One region of the Paraburkholderia sp. D1E genome, then DNA from elsewhere that is predicted to be linked to it. Evidence: riboswitches for the same ligand, from Rfam matches in the RefSeq annotation. Region 1 holds a riboswitch; each other region holds the start of a gene.
What was found. A riboswitch is a leader RNA that binds a small molecule or an ion and turns the genes downstream of it on or off. The one in region 1 is predicted to bind cobalamin.

Region 1 (7,468 bases):
GTTCCCGTGATTTTTTCTTCGTCCGGCCAGCTTGCACGATAGATCACTGCGATCGGGCAATCACCACCGTAGTGCGGCCGCAATTCATCGACGATGCGAGCCAGGTGGCGCACGCCGAGGTGAATTGCCATCGTCGCGCGATGTCTCGCGAGGTCGCCGAGTTGTTCGCCTTCCGGCATGGTGGTTTTGCTTGCAAAGCGCGTAAGGATCAGCGTCTGCGAAATATCGGGCAACGTGAGTTCGCAGCCGAGCGTCGCCGCGCATGCGGCGGTCGCCGTCACGCCGGGCACGATCTCGTAGGGAATATCGAGTTCGCGAAGTCTGCGAATCTGCTCGCCGATCGCGCCATACAACGACGGGTCGCCGGAATGCACGCGCGCCACGTCCTGGCTTTTGTCGTGCGCTGCTTTGAGTAACGCGACGATCTGATCGAGATCGAGGTCGGCGGTATTCACGACCTGCTCCGCGCGATGCCCTTCCAGCACAGCGGCCGGCACCAGCGAACCGGCATACAGGATCACCGGGCAACTTCGCACGAGGCGCTGCCCTTTCACCGTGATCAGTTCCGGGTCACCGGGGCCCGCGCCGATAAAAAACACCGTCATTCAATACTCCATGATTCGTTTGGCCGGCATGTCATGCATGCGCCATTTAACCTAAGACTTGCAATGCTTCCAGCAGGTCGGCCACGTTAACAAACTCGCGATCGACCGCGGGTAATTCAGGGCGCCGCAGCATGACGACCGGCAAACCACGTTCGCGCGCGACTTGGAGTTTCGCTTCCGTGGCGCTACCGCCGCTGTTCTTGCTGACGACGGCATCGAACGCTTCCGCGCTGAACAGCGCTCGCTCGCCTTCGAGCGTAAACGGGCCGCGTGCCGCCAGAATCCGTGCACGTGGATTGGCCTCGTTTGCGTCAAGGCAACGTACCGTCCAGAACTGCTGCGGCGGGATTTCGTCGAGATGCGCGAGCGGTTCGCGACCGAGCGTGAACAGTGGCCGTTTGAACGAAGCGAGTGCGGCTGTCAGTTCGGCCCAATCGTCGACCATGCGCCAGTCGTCGCCGGTTTGCGGCTGCCATCCCTCGCGACGCAGTGCCCAGCACGGCACGTGCGCGGCGCTACTCGCTCTCGCGGCGTTTGCGCTGATCTGCGCGGCGTACGGATGCGTCGCGTCGATCACGAGGCCAATGCGTTCGTCCTCGATATAGCGCGCCATGCCTTCGCTGCCGCCGAAGCCGCCCACCCGCACCCCGCACGACAGATCGTCCGGCACCTTGCCGAGGCCCGCGAGACTGTACACGTGCCCAGGGCCGAGCTGTCTTGCGATCCGCAAAGCATCGCCGGTGCCGCCAAGCAGCAGAGTCCGCGTCATTGCGCGACTCCGATCAGCTTGCCCTGGCGGTCGATGGCGAACATTTCGACGGCGACCTGCGGCGGCACGATATCGCGCGCTACGGCGAGCGCGTGACGGCAGACGATATCGCCGAGCGGCACGTTTTGCGCGTGCGCCAATGCGACGGCCTGCTGGCTCGTGTTGGCGGCGAGGATCGCCGCCTGCAAGGCATCATCCGCACCATGTTCAGAGGCCCATGTTGCAAGCCGTTCCAGATCGATGCTCGAATTCCGGCTATGCAGATCGAGGTGCCCGGCGGCCAGCTTGCTGAGTTTGCCGAAGCCGCCGCACACACTCAGGCGCTCGACCGGCGCGCGCTTCATATGCTTGAGCACCGCGCCGACGAAGTCGCCCATTTCGATCAGCGCGATATCCGGCAGACCGTAGTGCGCGCGCATTGCGTCCTCGCTTGCGTTGCCGGTACAGGCCGCGAGATGCACGTAACCGTTGGCACGCGCGACGTCGATACCCTGATGAATCGATGCAATATAGGCCGAGCACGAGAACGGCCGCACGATGCCGGTGGTGCCGAGAATCGACAGACCGCCGAGAATGCCGAGCCGCGGGTTCATCGTTTTCAGTGCGAGTTCCGCGCCGCCTTCGACGCCGATCGTCACGTCGAAACCGCCGGTGTATCCCTGTTCGGCCGCTAGATCGCTCAGATGCTCGGTCATCATCTTGCGCGGCACGGGATTGATCGCCGGTTCGCCGACCGGCAGCGTGAGGCCGGCGCGCGTCACCGTGCCAACGCCAGGCCCTGCCCGGAATATGACGCCTGGTTCGGCCCGCAGCCGCACACGGGCGAATACGATCGCGCCGTGCGTGACGTCCGGGTCGTCGCCGGCGTCCTTGATGGTGCCCGCTTCCGCGCCATCATCGGTCTGGCGGCAGAACACCAGTGGCATCGGCACATGCTGGCCCTTCGGCAACACAATCTCCGCGACCTCGCTGACGATACCCGCTAGCAACAGACGCGCAGCCGCCAGCGACGTCGCGGTGGCGCAACTGCCGGTCGTGTAGCCGCTACGCAGCGGCGCGGATTGTTCGGGCGTTTCTTCGCGCATTACGGTTGGGGTGGGGAGTTGGCCGGCTTGGTGACATCCAGCAACGTGATCGGCAACGCCTGGCGCCACGTATCGAAGCCGCCGAGCGGCTGTGCGTCGGCAAGCGCGATGCGGGTCAGCGTGCCGCCATGGTGCTCACGCCACGCCGCCAGCGCCGCCTCGCCTTGCAAAGTGACCGCATTGGCGACCAGTCGCCCGCCATCGCGCAGACGCGCCCAACAGGCGTCGAGCACGCCCGGCACCGTCACGCCGCCGCCGATGAACACGGCATCCGGCACAGCCAGTCCTTCCAGCGCATCGGGCGCGCGACCGGCCACCAGTTGCAAACCCGGCACGCCCAATGCATCGCGATTGTGTTCGATGAACCGCTGCCGTTCCGCATGCCCTTCGATTGCGATCGCGCGGCAAGTCGGGTGCGCGCGCATCCATTCGATGCCGATCGAGCCGCTGCCCGCGCCCACATCCCATAGCAATTCACCGGGTGTCGGCGCGAGGCGCGCCAGCGTGATCGCGCGGACGTCGCGTTTGGTCAACTGACCGTCGTGGCGAAAGGCGTCGTCGGGCAAGCCTGAGGTCAGCGGCAAACGCGGGGCGCCTTCCGTTGCACGGCATTCGAGCGCAATCAGGTTCAGCGCCGCCACTTCCTGTGCCGACCATTGGTCCGCGCGTCCGTCGATGCGCCGTTCCAGATCACCGCCCAAATGCTCCAGCACGGTCATCCGGGTCGCGCCGAAACCACGCGCATTCAGCAATTCGGCCAGTGCTGCGGGTGTACGCCCATCGGCGCTCAGCACGAAAACGCGCGCGCCGTCGTGCAAATGAGCATTCAGTGTCGGCAATGGCCGTCCCACCAGCGAAACCGTCGCGACATCCTGCAATGGCCAGCCCAGCCGCGCGGCCGCCAGCGACAACGATGAAGGCGCGGGCAGCACCCGCAACTCACCTGGCGTCAACTGCCGCGCCAGCGTCGCGCCGACGCCGAACAGCATCGGATCGCCGCTCGCCAGCACACACACGGACCTTGTACGCTCCGCCAGCAACGGCGCGAGATCGAACGGCCGCGGCCATGTCTCGCGCCGCGCGGCGAGGCGCGCGGGCAGCATCGCCAGATGCCGTTCGCCGCCGTAGACCACCGACGCCTCCAGCAAAGCACGCCGCGCAGGCCTCCCCAAGCCGGCGAAGCCGTCATCGCCTATGCCCACTACGGTCAGCCATGCCGGCATGAATCCATCCTCAATCTGTATCTTCAAATATTGCGCTGTGCCACGCCGATCAAAGCGTCCAGCCTCGTTGTGCTGTTCGAAAAAAGGCATAATACAGCCGCCGGTGCCCTTCGGGGCCGAAGAGGGAACACAGTGCCACTGTGGCTGCCCCCGCAACTGTATGCAGCGAGTCCGCCTGCGCTCCGCGCCACTGGTTCGACCGGGAAGGCAGCGGCGGACCACGACCTGCCAGCCAGGAGACCTGCCGGCGAGACTGTTCGTGCCAGCCTACATCGGGCGGGGTGTACCGATGCCGCAGCAATGCCGCCTTGCGGCTTGCTCGGGCCGTCGCGCGACGCTAAACCCGGTGTCCGTCTTGAATCAAGCTTCGCCCTCCACTGCTTCGTCCGACGCGGCCCAGACGCTGCGGCCCTCGGCATGTCCCGGGCTGCTGCGCATCGTCGCCGCACGCGATGGGGGGATTTGCCGGATCAAATTGCCCGACGGCGAGCTGAGCGCGGCGCAAGCCGTGGTGATTGCCGACGTGAGTGAGCAGCATGCGGCCGGCGTGGTCGAGTTGACCAATCGCGCGAATCTGCAGGTGCGTGGCGTGCTAAGCGGGCATGAAGCGGCGTTGATCGCGGCGCTAGTCGATGCGGGGTTAGGTCCGATTGGGGCGGCCGGCGCGGTGGATGCTTCCCGCTTGCTGCTCGCGACCTCAGCGGATGCTTCAGACACATCTCGATTCGGCGCTGCGGACGATGTGCGCAATGTGATGGTGAGCCCGACTGCCGGGCGCGATCCATTTGCGCTGTTCGACACGCGGCCGCTTAGCCTCGAACTGCTCACCTTGCTGCAAACCGAAGCGCGTTTTGCGGCGCTATCGCCCAAATTCGCGCTACTGCTCGATGGCGGTGAGCGCCTTGCGCGGCTCGATCATCCGCATGATGTCTGGCTGGCGGCAACGCAGGCGGAAGACGGCGTGCGGTTTGCTGTTGGTTTGGGGGGGTGTCCGCCGGTAGTGGCGAACGCGAACATTGCCGTTGAAGCCGATGCGGCCACGGATACATTCCAGCATGCCGGATACGCTAACTCGCGTGACGCCACGGAACGCCCCCGCACGGATAGCACAGGCGCCCTCGCCGCCGTGCTCCCTGCGCAAGTCACTGGTCTTGTTCGTGCACTGCTGCACACGTTCCTCGATCTGGCCGCCGCCGATGCCACGCGCATGCGTCATCTGCTTGCCACGCATTCCGCCGATGCGCTATTGCAGCACGCTCAAGCGTATGTCGATTTCCCGCTATCACGCGACACATCGCTCGCAAACTGGCAACGCGGCACGCCTGCCGATGCCACGCTACGACTCGGCGCGCACGCGCAGCGCGTGGTGGGGATGCAGCACGTAGGCGGCCAACCGCCGCTTGGACGACTCGACGCCATCACCTTGCGCGGCCTCGCCACGCTCTCGCAACAGCAAGGCAACGGCACGCTGCGCATGACGCCCTGGCAAAGCGTGTTGCTGCCCGATGTCGCTGCAAATGCAGCACCCACCGTGCTCGCTGAAATGGACACGCTAGGCCTCGCCTGCGATCCCACGCAGCCTCTTACACGCTTGATCGCCTGCGCCGGTTCCACAGGCTGCGCAAAAAGCCTCGCCGACACCAAAGCCGACGCACTGCTTTTAGCGAATCGCTTGCCCGAGGGCATCGACGTCCATCTGAGCGGCTGCCCGCGCTCATGCGCCGCCGCGCATTGCGCGCCGTACACGCTGCTGGCCGTGGCGCCCGGCATCTACGACCTTTATCGACGCGACGGCCAGCCGGATTTCGGCTCGTGTGTCGCGCACCAACTCACGATCGAACAGGCCGCCGACATGCTCGACCCATTGGCACACCTGGCCCGGAGCCCTTTTGATGCTTGATTACATTCGCGACGGTCAGGAGATCTATCGCCAATCCTTCGCGACGATACGTGCGGAGGCCGATCTCTCGCGCATCCCCGCCGACCTCGAAAAGCTCGCGGTGCGCGTGATCCACGCGTGCGGGATGGTCGACGTCATTAAAGATCTCCAGTTTTCTGCAGGCGCAGGCGTCGCGGGCCGCACGGCGCTGGCACAAGGCGCGCCGATTCTGTGCGACGCCGGCATGGTGGCGCAAGGCATCACGCGCGCGCGACTGCCCGCGAACAACGAAGTAATCTGCACGCTCACGCACGAAGACGTGCCCGGATTGGCGCGCGAACTCCGCAATACACGCTCGGCCGCCGCGCTCGAATTGTGGCGGCCGCATCTGGCCGGCAGTGTCGTCGTGATCGGCAACGCGCCGACCGCGCTCTTTCATCTGCTCGACATGCTCGATGCCGGTGCGCCGAAGCCCGCGTTGATCCTCGGTTTTCCGGTGGGTTTTGTCGGCGCGGCCGAATCGAAAGCGATGCTTGCCGAAGACAGCCGCGGCGTGCCCTATGTCGTGGTTCACGGCAGACGTGGCGGCAGCGCGATGGCCGCCGCCGCGGTGAATGCGCTGGCGACGGAGGTCGAATAAATGACCGTGCAAGGACGTTTATTCGGACTCGGCGTCGGCCCCGGCGACCCGGAACTCATCACGCTGAAAGCGCTGCGTTTGCTGAAGGCGGCACCCGTGGTCGCGTATTTCGTCGCGAAGGGTAAGAAAGGCAACGCCTTCAGCATCATCGAGGCGCATTTGCATGACGCCCAGCAGCATCTGCCGCTCGTCTATCCCGTCACCACTGAAGCGCTCGAGCCTCCGCTTTCGTATGAAGCGATCATCGCCGACTTCTACGACACCGCAGCGCAGATCGTCGCCGGCCACCTCGATGCAGGTCGCGACGTCGCGGTAATTTGCGAAGGCGATCCGTTTTTCTATGGCTCGTACATGTATTTGCACGACCGCCTCGCGGCGCGCTTCGAAGCCGAAGTCGTTCCCGGCGTGTGCTCGATGCTCGGCGGCGCAGCGGTGCTCGGTTCGCCGCTGGTGTATCGCAATCAGAGTTTGTCGGTGCTGTCCGGCGTGTTGCCCGAAGACGAATTGCGCCGGCGCCTCGCCGATGCGGACGCTGCCGTCATCATGAAACTCGGCCGCAATTTCGATAAGGTGCGGCGCGTGCTCGGCGAGCTGGGGCTCGCGCATCGTGCGCTTTACGTCGAACGCGCGACGATGGGCAATCAGCGCATCGTGCCGCTCGCCGAAGTCGATCCGATGGCGTCGCCGTATTTTTCGCTGCTCGTCGTGCCGGGGGAAAAATGGCAAGCATGACGCCACCCGCGATTGTGATTCTCGGTTCGGGCGCGCTGGCGACTGCGCGGCGTATCCAGGCGTTGTATGCGGGTTGTCAGGTGCACGCCTTCCAGGGACGAGTCGAGGCTGATGTTTCTTATACGGAGCTCGGCGCTCATTTGCGTGATCTATATGCGCGAGGCACGCCGATTGTCGCGTTGTGCGCCGCCGGGATCGTAATTCGTTGCGTTGCGCCGTTGTTATCGAACAAGGGCGCGGAGCCGCCCGTGCTGGCGGTTGCGGAGGATGGCAGCGCGGTCGTGCCGTTGCTGGGCGGACTTGCAGGCGTCAACGTGATGGCGCGTGAGATTGCGGCCGCGTTGGCGGTGTCGCCTGCGATTACGACGAGTGGCGAACTTCGCTTCGGCACGTGTGTGCTCAATCCGCCCGAGGGCTATGCGCTCGCCGATATCGCGCAAGGGAAACGCTTTGTTTCGGATCTGCTGGCGGGCGAAAGCACGCGGATCGAAGGCGAAGCGCCATGGCTGGAGGATGCGCAACTGCCGCGCTCTGA
Region 2 (7,468 bases), 350 kb from region 1:
GCGGACATTGCTCAGAACTCCACGCCGCGCTGCGCTTTCACGCCTTGCTCGCGATACGGGTGCTTGACGATGCGCATTTCGGTGACGAGGTCGGCGGCTTCGATCAACGCGTCCGGCGCGTGGCGGCCGGTCACCACCACGTGCAGCATGTGAGCACGGGCGTTCAGGACCGACAGCACTTCGTCGAGCGGCAGGTATTCGTACTTCAGCACGGTGTTCAGTTCGTCGAGGATCACCATGTGATAGTCGCCGCTCTCGATCATGCGGCGCGCTTCGTCCCAGCCTTTGCGCGCGGTGGCGATGTCGGCGTCGCGATTCTGCGTGTTCCAGGTGTAGCCGTCGCCCATCGTGACGAAGTCGCAATTGGCGATCGCACCGAGGAAGTCGCGCTCCGAGGTATGCAACGCGCCTTTGATGAATTGCACGACGCCGAGGCGCATGCCATGCCCAAGCACGCGCACGGCCATACCAAACGCTGCCGTGGTTTTGCCTTTGCCGGTGCCGGTGTTGACGATCAGCAGACCTTTTTCGACGGTGGCGCTGGCCTGCTTTTTCTCGTGACCTTCGCGCCGGCGCTCGGTCATGCGTTGATGCGATTCGGGATCAGTCTTCATGAAAGGTCCTGTTTTTGGGTGTCGTTGTTTGTCGGTTCGCCGGCGGGGTGGACGGTGGTTGAGGCTATCGCTACCGTGACGCCGTTGCGAATGGTTTTGCGCACGAGTAGCCGTGCGTTCGCGGCACTGAGTGCAATCGACGCAGGTGAGGCGATTGGGGCAGCCGATTCAGCCGATGCAACTGACGCAAATGTCGACGCGTGGGCGGCGCCTGGTGCGCTGGCCGCCTCAGATTCGGCCGCTGCGGCGAGCAACGCGCACGGTTCGCAGACGCCGTCTATGCCCAGATGCTCGCGTGCTGCCGCCGACGGATCGTCCACCGCTATCGCCGCAATCTGCGCGCGGCTGAACAGCATCAGCGGCAGGGCATGACGCGCGCAGAATTCGAGCAAGCCGGCTTCGTGGGCTTTGGTGTCGATCGAGGCAACCGTGCTGATTTCATCGAATGTGTGCGAGCCGAGTGTGGCGCGCACGGCCGCTTCAATCTCCTCAGCCGGGCTGTGCAGGCGGCAACCGATGCCGACAGTGAGCGTTTTCATTGCGCGTCCAACCCGCCCACCGTACTGGCATTCACAGCATCCCGCGCCAAAGCCAGCGAAGCCACTCCGCCGATCACCACGATCGCCGGCGATCCGAGTCCGGCACGCGAGACTGTATCCGCGAACTCGCCGAGCCGCGCGAGCACGTGCCGTTGCTCAGGACGCGTCGCCGATTCGATCGCCGCGGACGGCGTATCGGCGCTCATGCCGGCCGCGAGCAACGCGGCGGCAATATCGTTCAGGCGACGCATGCCCATGTAAATCACCAACGTCATCCGCGTGGCGACGAGCGCGGCCCAGTCCGGCTCGCCACTGCCGGCGCCGTGTCCGGTGACGAACACCACGCCTTGCGCGTAATCGCGATGCGTCACAGGAATACCGATTGCCGCGGGCGCTGCAATCCCGGCGGTGATGCCGTTGATCACGTCCACGCTGATGCCCGCGGCATGCAGCGCCTGCTGTTCTTCGCCGCCGCGGCCGAACACGAACGGATCGCCCCCTTTCAAACGCGCGACGCTGCGCCCGGCCTGCACATGTTCGAGCATCTGCGCGACGATGCCGGCCTGCGGTGTCGACGGATGCCCGCCACGTTTGCCGACGTACACGATCTGCGCGTCGGCGCGCGCGAATTGCAGCACGTCGGGGTTCACCAGATCGTCGACCAGCACCACATCGGCTTGCGCCAGGGCGCGCGTTGCCTTGAGCGTCATCAGTTCGACGTCACCGGGGCCTGCGCCGATCAGCCAGGCGCGGCTCATCGCGGCGCGCATGGCGTGCGCCATGTCATGACAAGCGGGAACGGGTGAGACGCGAAGAGGCCCGGGGCGGCAGAAATTGAGGTCATGCGGTGCGACAGGGTACGCGCGACGAAAAACGCTGCTCGCCGCGTTTCCCACGGGAAAACGCCAACGGCCGCGCCACGTCGTGCTTCAGCGCCTTCACATCCGTCCCTCGCGGATTCCGGCGGACGGCAGCGTGACGTTCACTGCCTCCGCGTCTGGCCGGTATCCGGGCTGGCGGCCTCATGCGTTTTGCCTTCCCGTCCAGATTCGTCAGACAGTGGCATCAAAAACGCATGCGCGATGCGAAAGCACCGCAGGTCGCTTACCGTTGCGGGGACAGCACAGGTTGAGCGCAGCGAGCGCGGCCTGTTTCCCGTTTAACTGCACATGCGAACGCATGTGCGGGCACCAAACGCGCGCATACGATAGCACACGGCAGGCCGCGCCGGCACTGCGGAAAGGCCCTGCGGACGCCTGCGTTTCCTTGACGGCACGGGGCGCTCGGCCTAAACTCGCACGCACTTTGGTGCTCGCATGCGCGCTCGTGCGCATGCAGTTAAACGGGAAACAGGGTGCCCACCTGCAATGGATCGGGTCAACCTGTGCTGCCCCCGCAACGGTAAGCGAAAAGCGGTTCCAGGTTGTTTGCCTGGCGCCGCGGAGCCGGCTTCGATGTCCACGCGCAAGGCCGCGTCGGCATATAACCACTGGGCGAGAAACCACTCGCCCGGGAAGGGGAAGCGGCGCTTTCGCCAGCCCGGATACCGGCCAGACTACGAAGAATGACCACCGCGGGGATGCGGCGGCGCGTTCATGACCTCATTCCCGTTTTCTGTTTTCTGTTGCCCCGGCAACGCCGTTGTTCGTCCTCGTGTCTGGTTATTGTCGTGGCTTAGGGCATGCGCCCCGTTTGCACGGCCTATACAGCCAGACGCGCAGGCGCATCGGCGTGCACATGCAACTCCTACGGATGGACCTCACGATGCAAACTCAAATGCGCAAGATCCCCGTCACCATCGTCACGGGCTTTCTCGGCAGCGGCAAGACCACGCTGTTGCGGCACATTCTTCAGCATGCGGGCGGCAAGCGCATCGCGGTGATCGTCAACGAATTCGGCGAACTCGGGATCGACGGGGAAATCCTCAAGGGTTGTGGCATCGGTTGCGATGAAAACGGCGTCGAGACCGAAGGGCAACTGTATGAGCTTGCGAACGGTTGCCTGTGTTGCACCGTGCAGGAAGAGTTTTTCCCGGTGATGGAAAAACTGGTGGAGCGACGCGAGCAGATCGATCACGTGCTGATCGAGACATCCGGTCTCGCGTTGCCGAAGCCGCTGGTGCAGGCGTTCAACTGGCCGCAGATCAAGAACAGCTTTACCGTCGACGCGGTCGTCACCGTAGTCGACGGCCCGGCCACGGCGAGCGGCCAGTTCGCCGACAATCCGGCCGCCGTGGATGCGCAACGCCAGGCCGATCCGAATCTCGACCATGAATCGCCGCTGCATGAGCTGTTCGAAGACCAGTTGTCGGCAGCCGATCTGGTGATTCTGAACAAAACGGATTTGCTCGACGACGCACAGCAAGCTTCTGTCGAAAGTTCGATTCGTGAAGAAATTCCGCCGCAAGTGAAGATCGTGCGCGCGCAGATGGGCCAGCTCGATCTGCATACGTTGCTCGGCCTCGAAACGGCCTCGGAAGAAACGATTCACCTGCGCCACGACCATCACGGTTCGGCCGAAGATGCCGATCACCATCACGACGAATTCGATTCGGTGGTGGTGCATGCGAATGTTTCGTCGCGCGAGACTGTGATCGCCGCGTTGCAAGGGCTCGTCGAAACGAACACGATTTACCGCGTTAAAGGTTTCGCGGCATTGCCGGGCGCCGCGATGCGTCTGGTGATCCAGGGCGTGGGCCGTCGTTTCGATAGTTATTTCGACCGGCGCTGGCAAGCGGGTGAAACGGGCGAGGGCGTGCAAAGCCGCTTCGTGCTGATCGGCGAAGACCTCGACCAGGCCACGCTGCAACAGACATTCGACGCCGCTTTGGGCGCCGTGGCGAACGCCCAACCGCAACAGGCGTAACCGGTCATGCATCTGCTGCGCACTACGCCGGGCGGTTTTGTCGACGATACGCAAGGCGTGATCCGCATCGATCAGCAGCCCGCCGATATCGTGGTGCTCAGCTCCGCCGATACCACGCTGTCGCTGCTGGCGAGCGTGGTGCCTCGTCTGGGCGAGGGTTTTCCGAGCGTACGGCTCGCGAACGTCACGTATTTGCGGCAACCGGCCTCAGTCGATTTCTATGTCGAAGACGTGTTGCAGCATGCGCGTGTCGTAGTGGTCGATCACCTCGGCGGCGAGGCGTACTGGCCGTATGGAATCGAACAGGTGGTCGCGCTCGCCGAGCGCAAGCAGCAGACGCTCGCGATGTTCTCCGGCGATCTTCAGGAAGATCCGAACCTGCTCGCGCGCAGCACTGCCGGCGCCGATCTGTGTCATCAGTTATGGCGCTATCTGCGTGAAGGCGGGCCGCAGAATGCCGAGGCGTTCCTGCGCGCTATCGCGTACCGCTCGCTTGGCTGGGGGCACGAGCCTGCGCCGCCGCGCGCCTTGCCTGCCGCGACGCTCTATTATCCCGAACGCGATACCCCGACGATGGCCGACTGGCAGGCGCGCTGGGTTAAGGGCGCGCCGGTCGCTGCGATTCTGTTCTACAAGGCGCATCTGCAAGCGGCCAACACAGCCGTGTTCGATGCGCTGGTTGATGCGCTCGAAGCACAAGGTCTGAATCCGCTGCCGGTCGCGATTACTTCGCTGAAAGATGCGATGAGCCGCGAAGTCGTGCAGCGGTTGTGTGCGCAACACGATGTCGCCTTGGTGCTGAATACGACTGCATTCGCCGCGTCTGCTATCGACGACCCCGAACCGCTTGCGCTCGCCGGCGACGCTCCGGTGATGCAGGTGATTCTGAGTGGCGGTAACCGCGAGGATTGGGTCAAGGACAATCAAGGCCTCAACTCGCGCGATATCGCCATGCATATCGCGTTGCCGGAAGTGGACGGCCGTATCATCACGCGGGCGATCAGTTTCAAGGGGCTCGCCTATCGTTGTCCGCACACCGAAGTCGATGTGGTCCGCTATCAACCGGACCTCGAACGCGTCGGCTTTCTGGCCGAACTGAGCCGCCGCTGGTGCCGTCTGCGCACACTCGATAACGCGGACAAGAAACTCGCGCTGATTCTCGCCAATTACCCAATGAGCGAAGGGCGTATCGGCAACGGCGTGGGGCTGGATACGCCGGCCTCGGTGGTCGGCATTCTGTCCATGTTGCGCGACGAGGGATACCGCCTCGCAGCATTGCCTGCCGACGGCGACGCCTTGCTGAAGGCGTTGACCGAAGGCGTGACCAACGATCCGGTCGTGCGTGATTTGCGGCCCGCGTTGCAAAGCCTCGCGCTCGACGACTATCTGGTGCATTTCAATGCGTTACCCGCCGAAGCGCGCAATGCGGTGAACACGCGCTGGGGCTCGCCCGAACAGGATCCGACGTTGCGGCGCGGCCGCTTCATGATTGCAGGCTGGCGCTGCGGGCAGGTGTTCGTCGGGATTCAGCCGTCGCGTTCGCGTGAGCAGGGCGATTACGCGAGCTATCACGACGCTGAACTCGTGCCGCCGCATGCGTATCTGGCGTTCTATTTCTGGTTGCGTCATCAGTTCGGCGTCGACGCCGTCGTGCATGTCGGCAAGCACGGTAATCTCGAATGGTTGCCCGGCAAGAGCGTCGCGTTGAGCGATGCGTGCTGGCCCGATCTGATTCTCGGCCCGATGCCGCACCTGTATCCGTTCATCGTCAACGATCCGGGCGAGGGCAGCCAGGCGAAGCGTCGTGCGCAGGCCGTCATTATCGATCACCTGATGCCGCCGCTTACGCGCGCTGAAACTTACGGGCCGTTGCAAGACCTCGAACGCCAGGTCGACGAATACTATGAGGCGCTGATGGTCGATCCGCGCCGTTCGAAGCTGTTGAGGCGCACCATTCTCGCGACCATCGTCGAGCATAAGCTGCATGACGAATTGAGTCTCGCGGAGCCGAACGGACAGGACGCCGAGGACGCGTTGCTAACGCGCGTCGATGCATGGCTGTGCGAGTTGAAAGAGGCGCAGATTCGCGATGGTTTGCATACGTTCGGGCAATCGCCTGACGGGGTGCAGCGGCGCGATACATTGTTGGCTTTAGGGCGCTTTCCGGTCGGTGATGGTCAAGGCAGCAAGGCTGGTTTGATCGACGCATTGGCGCGCGATCTGCAGATGGATCATCTGTTCGATCCGCTGTCGGTGGATTGGTCGGCGGCGTGGGACGGTCCACGTTCTGACGTGTTGCAACAGGTCAGCGATGCGCCGTGGCGGCACTGCGGCGATACACGCGAGCGCCTGGAACTGCTGGCGGCCGAGATGTTGCGTGAAGTGTGTGGTGATGAAGCGTCCGACTTTGTGTCCGTGAGCGGAACCTTGCCTCAAGCGGAACGAGTGATCGAGCGACTGCGCAACGATGTACTGCCGCGGCTCGACGCCTGCGGTCCGCAGGAAATGCGGCATCTGAAGCGCGGGCTTGAAGGGCGTTTCGTGCCGCCGGGGCCGAGCGGTTCGCCTTCGCGTGGACGGCCCGATGTGCTGCCCACCGGTCGCAACTTCTATTCTGTCGATACGCGAGCAGTGCCGACTCAAGCGGCATGGTCGCTTGGTTTGAAATCCGCGCAGCAGTTGATCGAACGGCATCTGCAGGAAAAAGGCAATTACCCGCGCGCGATTGGCCTCTCGGTGTGGGGCACCGCGACCATGCGCACCGGTGGCGACGACATCGCCCAGGCGCTCGCTTTGCTCGGTGTGCGGCCGAAGTGGGCGCCAGGCAGTCATCGCGTGACTGACTTCGAGATCATGCCGATCGAGGTGTTCGACCGGCCGCGTATCGACGTCACCTTGCGCGTATCCGGCTTTTTCCGCGATGCCTTTGCGAACGTGATGCATCTGTTCGACGCCGCCGTGCAGGCCGTGGCCGAACTCGACGAACCCGAAGACCTGAACCCGATTCGCGCGCGCGTGCTGCGCGAACGCGACGCGCTGATTGCGCGCGGCATGGATGCCACCGAGGCGCGCAAGCGTGCCGGCTGGCGTGTCTTCAGCGCGCGGCCCGGCGCGTATGGTGCGGGTCTGCAGGACATGATCGACTCGCAGCAATGGCAAACCGACGCGGACCTTGCGACTGCCTATCAAGCGTGGGGTGGTTACGCCTACACGCAGAAAAGCGCTGGCGAAGAAGCGCACCACGCATTCGGCGCACGTCTCGCCGCGATGGATGTGGTGCTGCAGAACCAGGACAACCGCGAGCACGACCTGCTTGATTCGAACGATTACTACCAGTTTCAGGGCGGCATGGTCGCGGCAGTGCGGCATCTGGCGGGCAATCAGCCACAGGTCTATCACGCGGACCACAGCAACCCGGCCGCGCCACGCGTTCGCACGTTGCATGAAGAG
Region 3 (7,468 bases), 1.6 Mb from region 1:
ACTGCCGTCACCGTTCACGCCCGCGCCAAGCGTGCCGGTCGAAGCCACGCTGCCCGCATTGAGCGTCGTGTTCTGCTGCGCCGCGAGCACGCCGCTATTCGTGAGCGCACCGGACGTACTCGCCGTGACGCTCTGCTGCGCGTAGGTCGTGCCGCTGTTGTCGACGCCGCCTGCTGCAGAGAGCGCCATGTTGCCGCTCGCATTGGTCTGGCCAGCGAGCGTCAGCAGCCCATTGGTGCTCAGTACCAGGTCACCCGCCTGTGCCGCAAGAACCCCTTTATTTGAGACACCAACGCCATTTTCCGTGCCGACGAGAACGATCCTGTTCGCGTACATGCCACCAAGCTGGCTGACGTCGATGGAAACACCCGGAGCCGGACCGTCACCCGCAATCGGTGTTGCATTGAGCGTGTCATGGTTGATGCTGTTCGCACCGGTCACGACATTCAGGTTCTTCGCGTAGATTGCGGCGTTCGCCTGCACGGCGCGCGATAGCAGGTCAACCTGGTCGGTATCGCCTGCGTTGAGTCCCGCGCCCTGGATGATGATGTTGCCGCCCGTCACGTTAAAGCCTGTGAGGGAGCCATCCGGAGCGAAGTTCGGCGTGCCCGTCGTCAGGATCGCCCGCGACGTATTGATAAAGCCGCCGCCGTTCACGGAAATCCCGCTTCCGTTCGCGATGACAACCTCCGCGCGCTGGCCTGCAACCTCAAGATGTCCGTTGATCTGGCTCGCCGCGCTGCTGTTGACCTGATTGACGATGACCCGTGCCGACTGACCCGGGCCGAAGTTCGGATTGCCGTTAATCATGCCAGCCTGCTGCGTCTGCACGATGGTCGGCGAGTTATTCAGGATCGCGCCTTTTGACTGCACGTCGAACTGGCCGTAGGTGTTCATCGACACGCCAGCACCGGAGGGCCGGTTGATGTTCACCTGATCCAGCCCGTTCTGTGTCTGGATGACGGACGGTGCGTGGGTGCCACCTGGAACGATCTGTGCGCCCGACAGCGACGGCAGCGCGCCAAGGAGCGCGAGCGCAGCCAGCGCGATCTGGCGCAGGGAAAAAATCACACCCTGTGATTTTCTGCTGCGTACCGAAGTCTGTCCCGCTTCCTTGCCCGTGGCCGTGGCGGTTTCCTCGACGGCTACAAGCATTCCTCTCAGTCGGCTGTATACCAGCCTGTATGTCTTCCGGTTCATTCTTCTACGTCATTTTACGGATTGGTAACGCCCCGTAAAATATCGGACATCACGCCGACAATCCGTCAACGTTTGTCAAAATGCGAACCAATGCAACACATCCCACAAAATCGTACTTTTCCTATAGAGCACTACCGGGATATCACGTAGCTGGAGCGGGCGAACAGCCAAGCATCAACGGGGGATCGTTGACGAGGGCTTTGGGATAGACGGCATCGAGAGACGCCGGACTACTGTATGAGCGACGCACGCGGACCAGCCATAGGATTGATCCGAAAAGCAAAAGGGTGACCGAAGTCACCCCGATAAATATTGATGCGTTGATGATAGGGTTACGGCTTCCCGTCTCCCGTCCCGTACCACCGTACTCCCTGACCATCATCATCCACCTGGGCGAGCGCACGCCGCGCCTCATCGCGCGCATTCCCCTTGCCGATGTCGGCCCAGCGCTGCAGACAGCGGTGAATCTCCATCACCTGAAGTGCAGTCGCGCGGTTCGCCCGCGCGGCCTCGATGGCAGCACTGTGCGTCGTGTCGTGCGGCGCAGTGGCCGTAATGCGTGCGAGCACGTCCGCCTGCTCGCGTAGCGTCATCGTGTACATGACTTTCTCCCTCAGACACCGTTCGGTGTCGTCCTTGCGCTGGCCGTGACTGTGCACTGCGCTACGAAATGACCGGGATTCTGTGCATCACACATTCCCCTCGGCAAAACCCAATACTTCACGCCGTCGAATTCGACGTGGAACCAGTCCAGACGCGCTTCTTCCGCCGCGCGCTCCCAATTGACATGCGACATCGGCCAGTCGGTGCCGCAGCGTTCCTCGGCCTGCGCCCTGACGTAATCCGCGAACGCGGAGTCCCGCACCAGGACTTCACCCGACCATGCACGTGCCAGCGCATCGCACACGTCGCACTCCAGTTTCTTGAGCGTCGTGAACTCGGGCGTGAACGCCCTGCGGTTCTTCGACTGCGACGCCGGGATAAACCACGTGGCTTTTCGAAGTTGATGTGTGCCCGCCACTGTGCGGCGCAGATTTCATTGATACGCACAAGTGTTGCCAGCGTGATCCAGACGGCCAGTTCATGTTCGCGCGGGATTGGCCTGGCGATATTCCCACGACGAGGCCCGGTATGAAAATCCCACGCGTTACGGATGACCTGAAAGCGGTTGCGCGACTCAATGATCTCGCCATCTTCGAGAACACGCTCGCACCAGTCCTGATAATCCGCAGGCAGCATGCGCTCGATGTCCACGTCCTCAACCGGGTTCACCTCAAAAAGCAGCCTCCAGGGCTTGCGCCTGGCCGCCCACACGAACATCGCATTGGCGTACATGTGCAGCGATATGCCGGTCGAGATTTTCCCTGCGTCGATGAGCGTGCGGACTGCCTGCGAATGTCGCCTGGCGTGATATCAGCAACCCGCGTATCGCCAGAACCCGGCAACAGGTGCAGCTCGAATATCCGACGAACACCTCTGGCCCCGTCCGGTGTATTGTCCACCATTGCCTCGGGATGCCACGCTTCGAACATGGCCTTCACGGTCAGTTGTGATTCCGCATGCTCACGCTCCCGTTCGACCAGTTCCTGCTGTTGCCGTACAACCTGCGCCTTCTCGACTTTCAGCTTGTCCGCGACCAGCCTGCGCTGGCCGGGTCGCCACCGCGTTGTACACGCAGTTTCGTTTCATCAAGCTTCAGCCGGATTGCGGCGAGCGCCACGCGCGGCCACGCTCCAAGTGGCATTTCCCGGGACTCACCCTCGAAGCGGTAGCGATAGCGGACGCTGATTCCCTTCGCTCCGGCATGCACCCGGCCAGACAGGCCGGTGCCGTCGTTCACGACGCGGTCATGATCGGCGGCGCCGAGTTTAAGGAGCGACCCTTTGCTGATTGATTGCGAACGATTTTCCCCACGATATTCCCCACAAAACACCTGCCGTGTCCCGATGATACGGACAACCGGAGGCCGTGCGCCAACAACTAAGTTGTTGAATTCAAACGGAACAGATGTTTGTAGACCTTGTGCGACGCGGGATAACTTTATCCACAGACTTTGTCCATAAGCCTGTGGATAACATCCTGCCAAACGCGCCAAGTGCTTGATGTATTTATATTCTTGCGCGCTGCACGTCGGCGCAACCGTCACGACGGTTGCGCCCGTGTTATGCCATCAAAGGTAAGCGGACTTCGTCGCGCTACCGGTCGCGGGAGCCAACAGTTTGCTCCGCTCAACCAGGGCGCCGAACAGCAGCCCAATGGTCGTCCACATAATCACCTGCATTCCGATTGCCGCGACGCGGAATTTCCACAACAGCACCGCCGGGAAAGCTGCCGGCACTTCGTTGATCGTCGGCATCGACAGTTGCACGGCAGCAATGATCACGACAAACACCACGCCAGCCACGATCGAGCCATTCCACGCGCCCAGCTTCAGCGCCGCACGGCGCCGCACCTTCAGCGAGAACACCAGTGCGACTAGCGAGATCGCGATCATCAGGAAGAACAAACCGGTGCGCGTCCCGATCGTCTCGGGGTCGCCCACCGAGGGTGGATTCGCCGGATATTTGATGTTCGGGACGATCACCAACGCGATAAACGCGCCAAGCGCCAGCCATGCGGACAACGCGCGCGCACTCAGTGCGCCGACGCGGCCGTACGCAAACGCGAACACCAGCGAGAACAGTCCACCGAACGCTGCGCCATACGTCACCACACCCGTCAGCAGCCCGAGCCCCGCTTGCGTATCGCGGCTCACCAGTTCGGGTTCCGGCGCTTCGCCTTTGGCGGCATCGGCCTTTTCCTCGAAGGAGATCGCCTGATCGACTTGAGGCTCGCCCACCAATCTGGCGAAGCCGAACGTGAGCAATCCCGCGGCGATGCCTGCAAGCATCCCGCGTACCAACAATTTACCAACCATGTTCGACTCCGTTAGTGGCAGGGAAAGCCGAGCAGATGGCGGCCGTCGTGCACGAATTCATGCACATACATGCCAGGCACCAGCGAGGTGGCGCCTTCTTCCGCACCAACGAAATAAATCGCGAGCAACAGCAGCAAGCCGCCGAACACGACCCAAGGCAGCAGTTCACGCAGCGGAATCGGTGTGGGTTGGGCGACAGGCTGAGCCGCGGGATCGAAAACAGCGTTGGACATAATGGACATCTCCTGGGGGTAACGCGCCCCGATAGTCGATCGAAAAGGGATGGTGCGAAGCTCAGGTCTGGCTTTCGGCTCGTGAATGCCGATTACAGTGGCGCGACCGCGCCGGGCTCTCACCGGCTTCCGTGCTTCGCAGTGCCGCTATTCTACGCGCTAAACTTTGCCTCTCGGCAACGCAAAGCATGGCTGCATGCGTCCCGCCTTGGGCTGGCCTTTATGGGAATGAACTGAATGGACATACGGCTGTTACTGATCAGCCACGCATCGACCGCGGCGATGCGTGCGGCCCGCTTTCCCGCCGACGATCCGCTCGATGCACGCGGCCTCGCCGAAGCAGGTGCCGCGCGGGCGCGCCTGTCGATTCCGGACGACGCGGCGGTTTTTGTCAGCCCTGCCGTCTGTGCGCGCGATACGGCGTCGGCCTTGGGTCTCAGTGCCGCGGTCCACAAGGGACTGGCGGATCTGGACTACGGCCTATGGCATGGCCGCCGCCTCGCTGATCTCGCGGTCGAGGCGCCACAGGACCTCGGCGCATGGACATACGATCCCGACGCTGCCGCGCATGGCGGCGAGTCATTCAGTCAACTCGTGAAGCGTGTAGGACTGTGGCTCGATACGCTAGACGATGCGTCGAGCGAAGGACCACGCGATACGCAAAATGTGGTCGCCATCACGCACGCGCCAGTGATCCGGGCCGCCCTCGTATGTGCGCTCGCGGCATCGCCCGCCGTGTTTTCGCGCATCGAGATCGCGCCGCTCTCGACGGTCCAGTTGCGACGCTCGCGACGCGGCTGGACATGGTGGCCGGCGTCACAGTAACGGTGACCGCAACGTTTGCCGCGCGCAGACAGCCGATTCAAAACTCATGCGCCCGCTCACTTGCCTGAGACGACCAACCTCAGCTTGTTCGAACCGGCTCGCGTCAACGTGATATCGGTCCGCCTGGCGCGTGTGCCGAGATAAAAGTGCTGACGTCCAGGCGAATTCTGGTCGTGCGTGGCGTCTGGCAGACACGAAGCGATGTCCGCCGCGACGGCCTGCAGCGCATCCGCGCTCGAACCGGCGTCATGGTGCGGCGTCCACGTGCATTGGTAGCTGCCACGGCTCGCCAAACATTGCGCGTCATCGCCGTAGGGTTGTGCAACGCCTTTGCCGTCGTCCGGTGTGAGCGAGGCCAAACCGTCCGGCGCCGCCGCGACGATCCGTTTGAGCGACGCGCACGGGCTAGGCGCATCGTCGGCATTCGCGCTGCATGGCAGCAAGGCGCTCAGCGACACAGCGGCAATCGCTGCAGTAAGCATGATGGTCTTGTTCATGTCGGCGCGGTCCTTCGAAAGGTGGCTCTAGCGTGGTAGCACGGTTCGTGCCCATGGCGCGCCGGAACCGTCAGGAAGCGTCTCCAAATAACGCGGCCAGCCCAGGCGTCGACCCAAAAATCCCCTTCGCATCGTGCCCAACGCCGTCGATCACAAACGTACGATGCTTCGCCGATCCTTCCGGATGCCTGGACGCCATATAGCGCGCATAAGCCAGGCCACGCGCCAGCCGATGCTCGCCCTGGGTCTGCGCAGCGCATGAACGATCGAGTGCAGGATGCTGCGGATCGCAATCCGCGCCGCCGAGCAGCACGGTGACTTCGCGATGCGCATAGCGCGATTCGAGCGCGTCAGCGGAACCAGCGCCCTCTCTACGCGAAGCATAGGCCGGCAAATCCTCGAGTCCATACTTCCAGCGATTAAACGACGGACAGACCGTCGCATCGAAAGCCTCGAACTCGCCGGACGCAGTCGGCCGCATTGCATCGAAGTACACATACGAGGAAGGATTCGCGACCACATAGCGCAGTGCGATTCCGCGCGCGACGAGGGGCGCCTCACCCTGCGCCACCACGGCATAACGCTGCACCACCTGGCCGCCGCCCGAATGCCCGGCGATCACCACCTCGCTCAGCGACGCAAACTGCTCGCGCGACGCCAGTGTCTGCAGAATGGCGTCGAGTACATCGAATGAACTGATCGGCGCCGGACCCTCGGCGTTTTCGCCGCCCATCCAGCTAGTCCATTCCCAATGCAGCGTGGACGGCGGCAGCGCATGCGCGCTGAGGTCGGCACTCGCGAGAAATTGCGGCACGATCAGCAGCGTATCGGCGGCATCGCCACCCGCCAGCGCGCACGCGCGCTCCGCCAGATCGAAGTACGAGTCCGCATTGCGCAAGCGTCCGTGAATCAGGATCACCGCGCGCTTGACCTCACGCGTCGGCGCAAGCCAGTCGCCATTCGCGAACACTGGCACGGTGCCGCTTCCCGCATGCGTTTCGACACTAAAGTGCCGGCTGGCGACGACGGCGACCGGACGTTCATTCGGCGCGCGTTCGTCGTCTGTAATCAAAGGCTGGGTCATGCAATAAGCTCTGGTTAATCTAATGAGTCTGGCGAGATGCGTCTAACGCGTGACGAACTGCGCCGTTGCGCCGCCCGGCTCGCGCCCCGAGCGCGTGAAATACACCATCGCGAGCGACACGAAACCGGCAAAAATCAGATAGAAGGCCGGCGTCAAACTGCTGCCGGTCAGGTGCGTCAAACCGGTGATAGTGAGCGGCGCCATGCCGCCGAACAGCGTCACCGCAATGTTGTAAGACAGCGCCACGCCCGCCGAACGGCTACGCACCGGAAACAGCGTCGCGAGCATGCCGGGATGTGCACCGGACATGGCGGCGAGGAACACCGTCGCGACCATCTGCGCAATGAACAGATGCCCCGGCGTCGGATTCGTCACCACGAAGTGATAGAGCGGATACACGCACACCATCCACGCGATCACGATTGGATAGAACAGGCGGTATGCGCCATAACGATCGGCAAGCTTGCCGGATAGCGGAAACAGGAACAGATTCAGCACGCCCGATACGAATGCCCCGAGCAGCGCGGTGGACAGCGGCAAATGCAACTGCCGCTCGACGTACACCGACAGATACGAGTGCCACACATAGTTGGTCGCCGCGCCGATGATGATCACGCCCATCGCACAGATCGCCGCGTCGCCGTTGTCGCGGAAGAACTGACGCACCGTCACGCGCGGCGGCTTGTCCTTCTGATCGAGCAAACGCTCGAAC

Region 2: linked by a shared signal. The riboswitch ahead of cobW (cobalamin biosynthesis protein CobW) and the one ahead of ACUN0E_RS14580 (precorrin-3B synthase) in region 1 are both predicted to bind cobalamin.
Region 3: linked by a shared signal. The riboswitch ahead of ACUN0E_RS07515 (CbtB domain-containing protein) and the one ahead of ACUN0E_RS14580 (precorrin-3B synthase) in region 1 are both predicted to bind cobalamin.

The regions. Positions count from the first base shown of each region.
Region 1 is NZ_JBQYMB010000001.1:3,233,176-3,240,643, forward strand. Features, by position in the region: gene cobM (precorrin-4 C(11)-methyltransferase) at 1-605, opposite strand, end outside; gene ACUN0E_RS14565 (cobalt-precorrin-6A reductase) at 652-1,374, opposite strand; gene ACUN0E_RS14570 (cobalt-precorrin-5B (C(1))-methyltransferase) at 1,371-2,459, opposite strand; gene cbiE (precorrin-6y C5,15-methyltransferase (decarboxylating) subunit CbiE) at 2,459-3,682, opposite strand; cobalamin riboswitch at 3,767-3,945, shown strand; gene ACUN0E_RS14580 (precorrin-3B synthase) at 4,029-5,582, shown strand; gene ACUN0E_RS14585 (precorrin-8X methylmutase) at 5,575-6,201, shown strand; gene ACUN0E_RS14590 (precorrin-2 C(20)-methyltransferase) at 6,202-6,933, shown strand; gene cobJ (precorrin-3B C(17)-methyltransferase) at 6,930-7,468, shown strand, end outside.
Region 2 is NZ_JBQYMB010000001.1:2,879,726-2,887,193, forward strand. Features, by position in the region: gene ACUN0E_RS13010 (cobyrinate a,c-diamide synthase) at 1-8, opposite strand, end outside; gene cobO (cob(I)yrinic acid a,c-diamide adenosyltransferase) at 12-614, opposite strand; gene ACUN0E_RS13020 (cobalamin biosynthesis protein) at 611-1,153, opposite strand; gene cobA (uroporphyrinogen-III C-methyltransferase) at 1,150-1,911, opposite strand; cobalamin riboswitch at 2,136-2,363, opposite strand; cobalamin riboswitch at 2,443-2,722, shown strand; gene cobW (cobalamin biosynthesis protein CobW) at 2,918-4,018, shown strand; gene cobN (cobaltochelatase subunit CobN) at 4,025-7,468, shown strand, end outside.
Region 3 is NZ_JBQYMB010000001.1:1,618,460-1,625,927, reverse strand. Features, by position in the region: gene ACUN0E_RS07540 (hemagglutinin repeat-containing protein) at 1-1,200, opposite strand, end outside; gene ACUN0E_RS07535 (hypothetical protein) at 1,533-1,802, opposite strand; gene ACUN0E_RS07530 (hypothetical protein) at 1,814-2,221, opposite strand; gene ACUN0E_RS07525 (Arm DNA-binding domain-containing protein) at 2,822-3,346, opposite strand; gene ACUN0E_RS07520 (CbtA family protein) at 3,371-4,117, opposite strand; gene ACUN0E_RS07515 (CbtB domain-containing protein) at 4,129-4,350, opposite strand; adenosylcobalamin (AdoCbl) riboswitch at 4,404-4,491, opposite strand; gene ACUN0E_RS07510 (histidine phosphatase family protein) at 4,588-5,175, shown strand; gene ACUN0E_RS07505 (hypothetical protein) at 5,232-5,672, opposite strand; gene ACUN0E_RS07500 (alpha/beta hydrolase) at 5,743-6,756, opposite strand; gene ACUN0E_RS07495 (MFS transporter) at 6,799-7,468, opposite strand, start outside.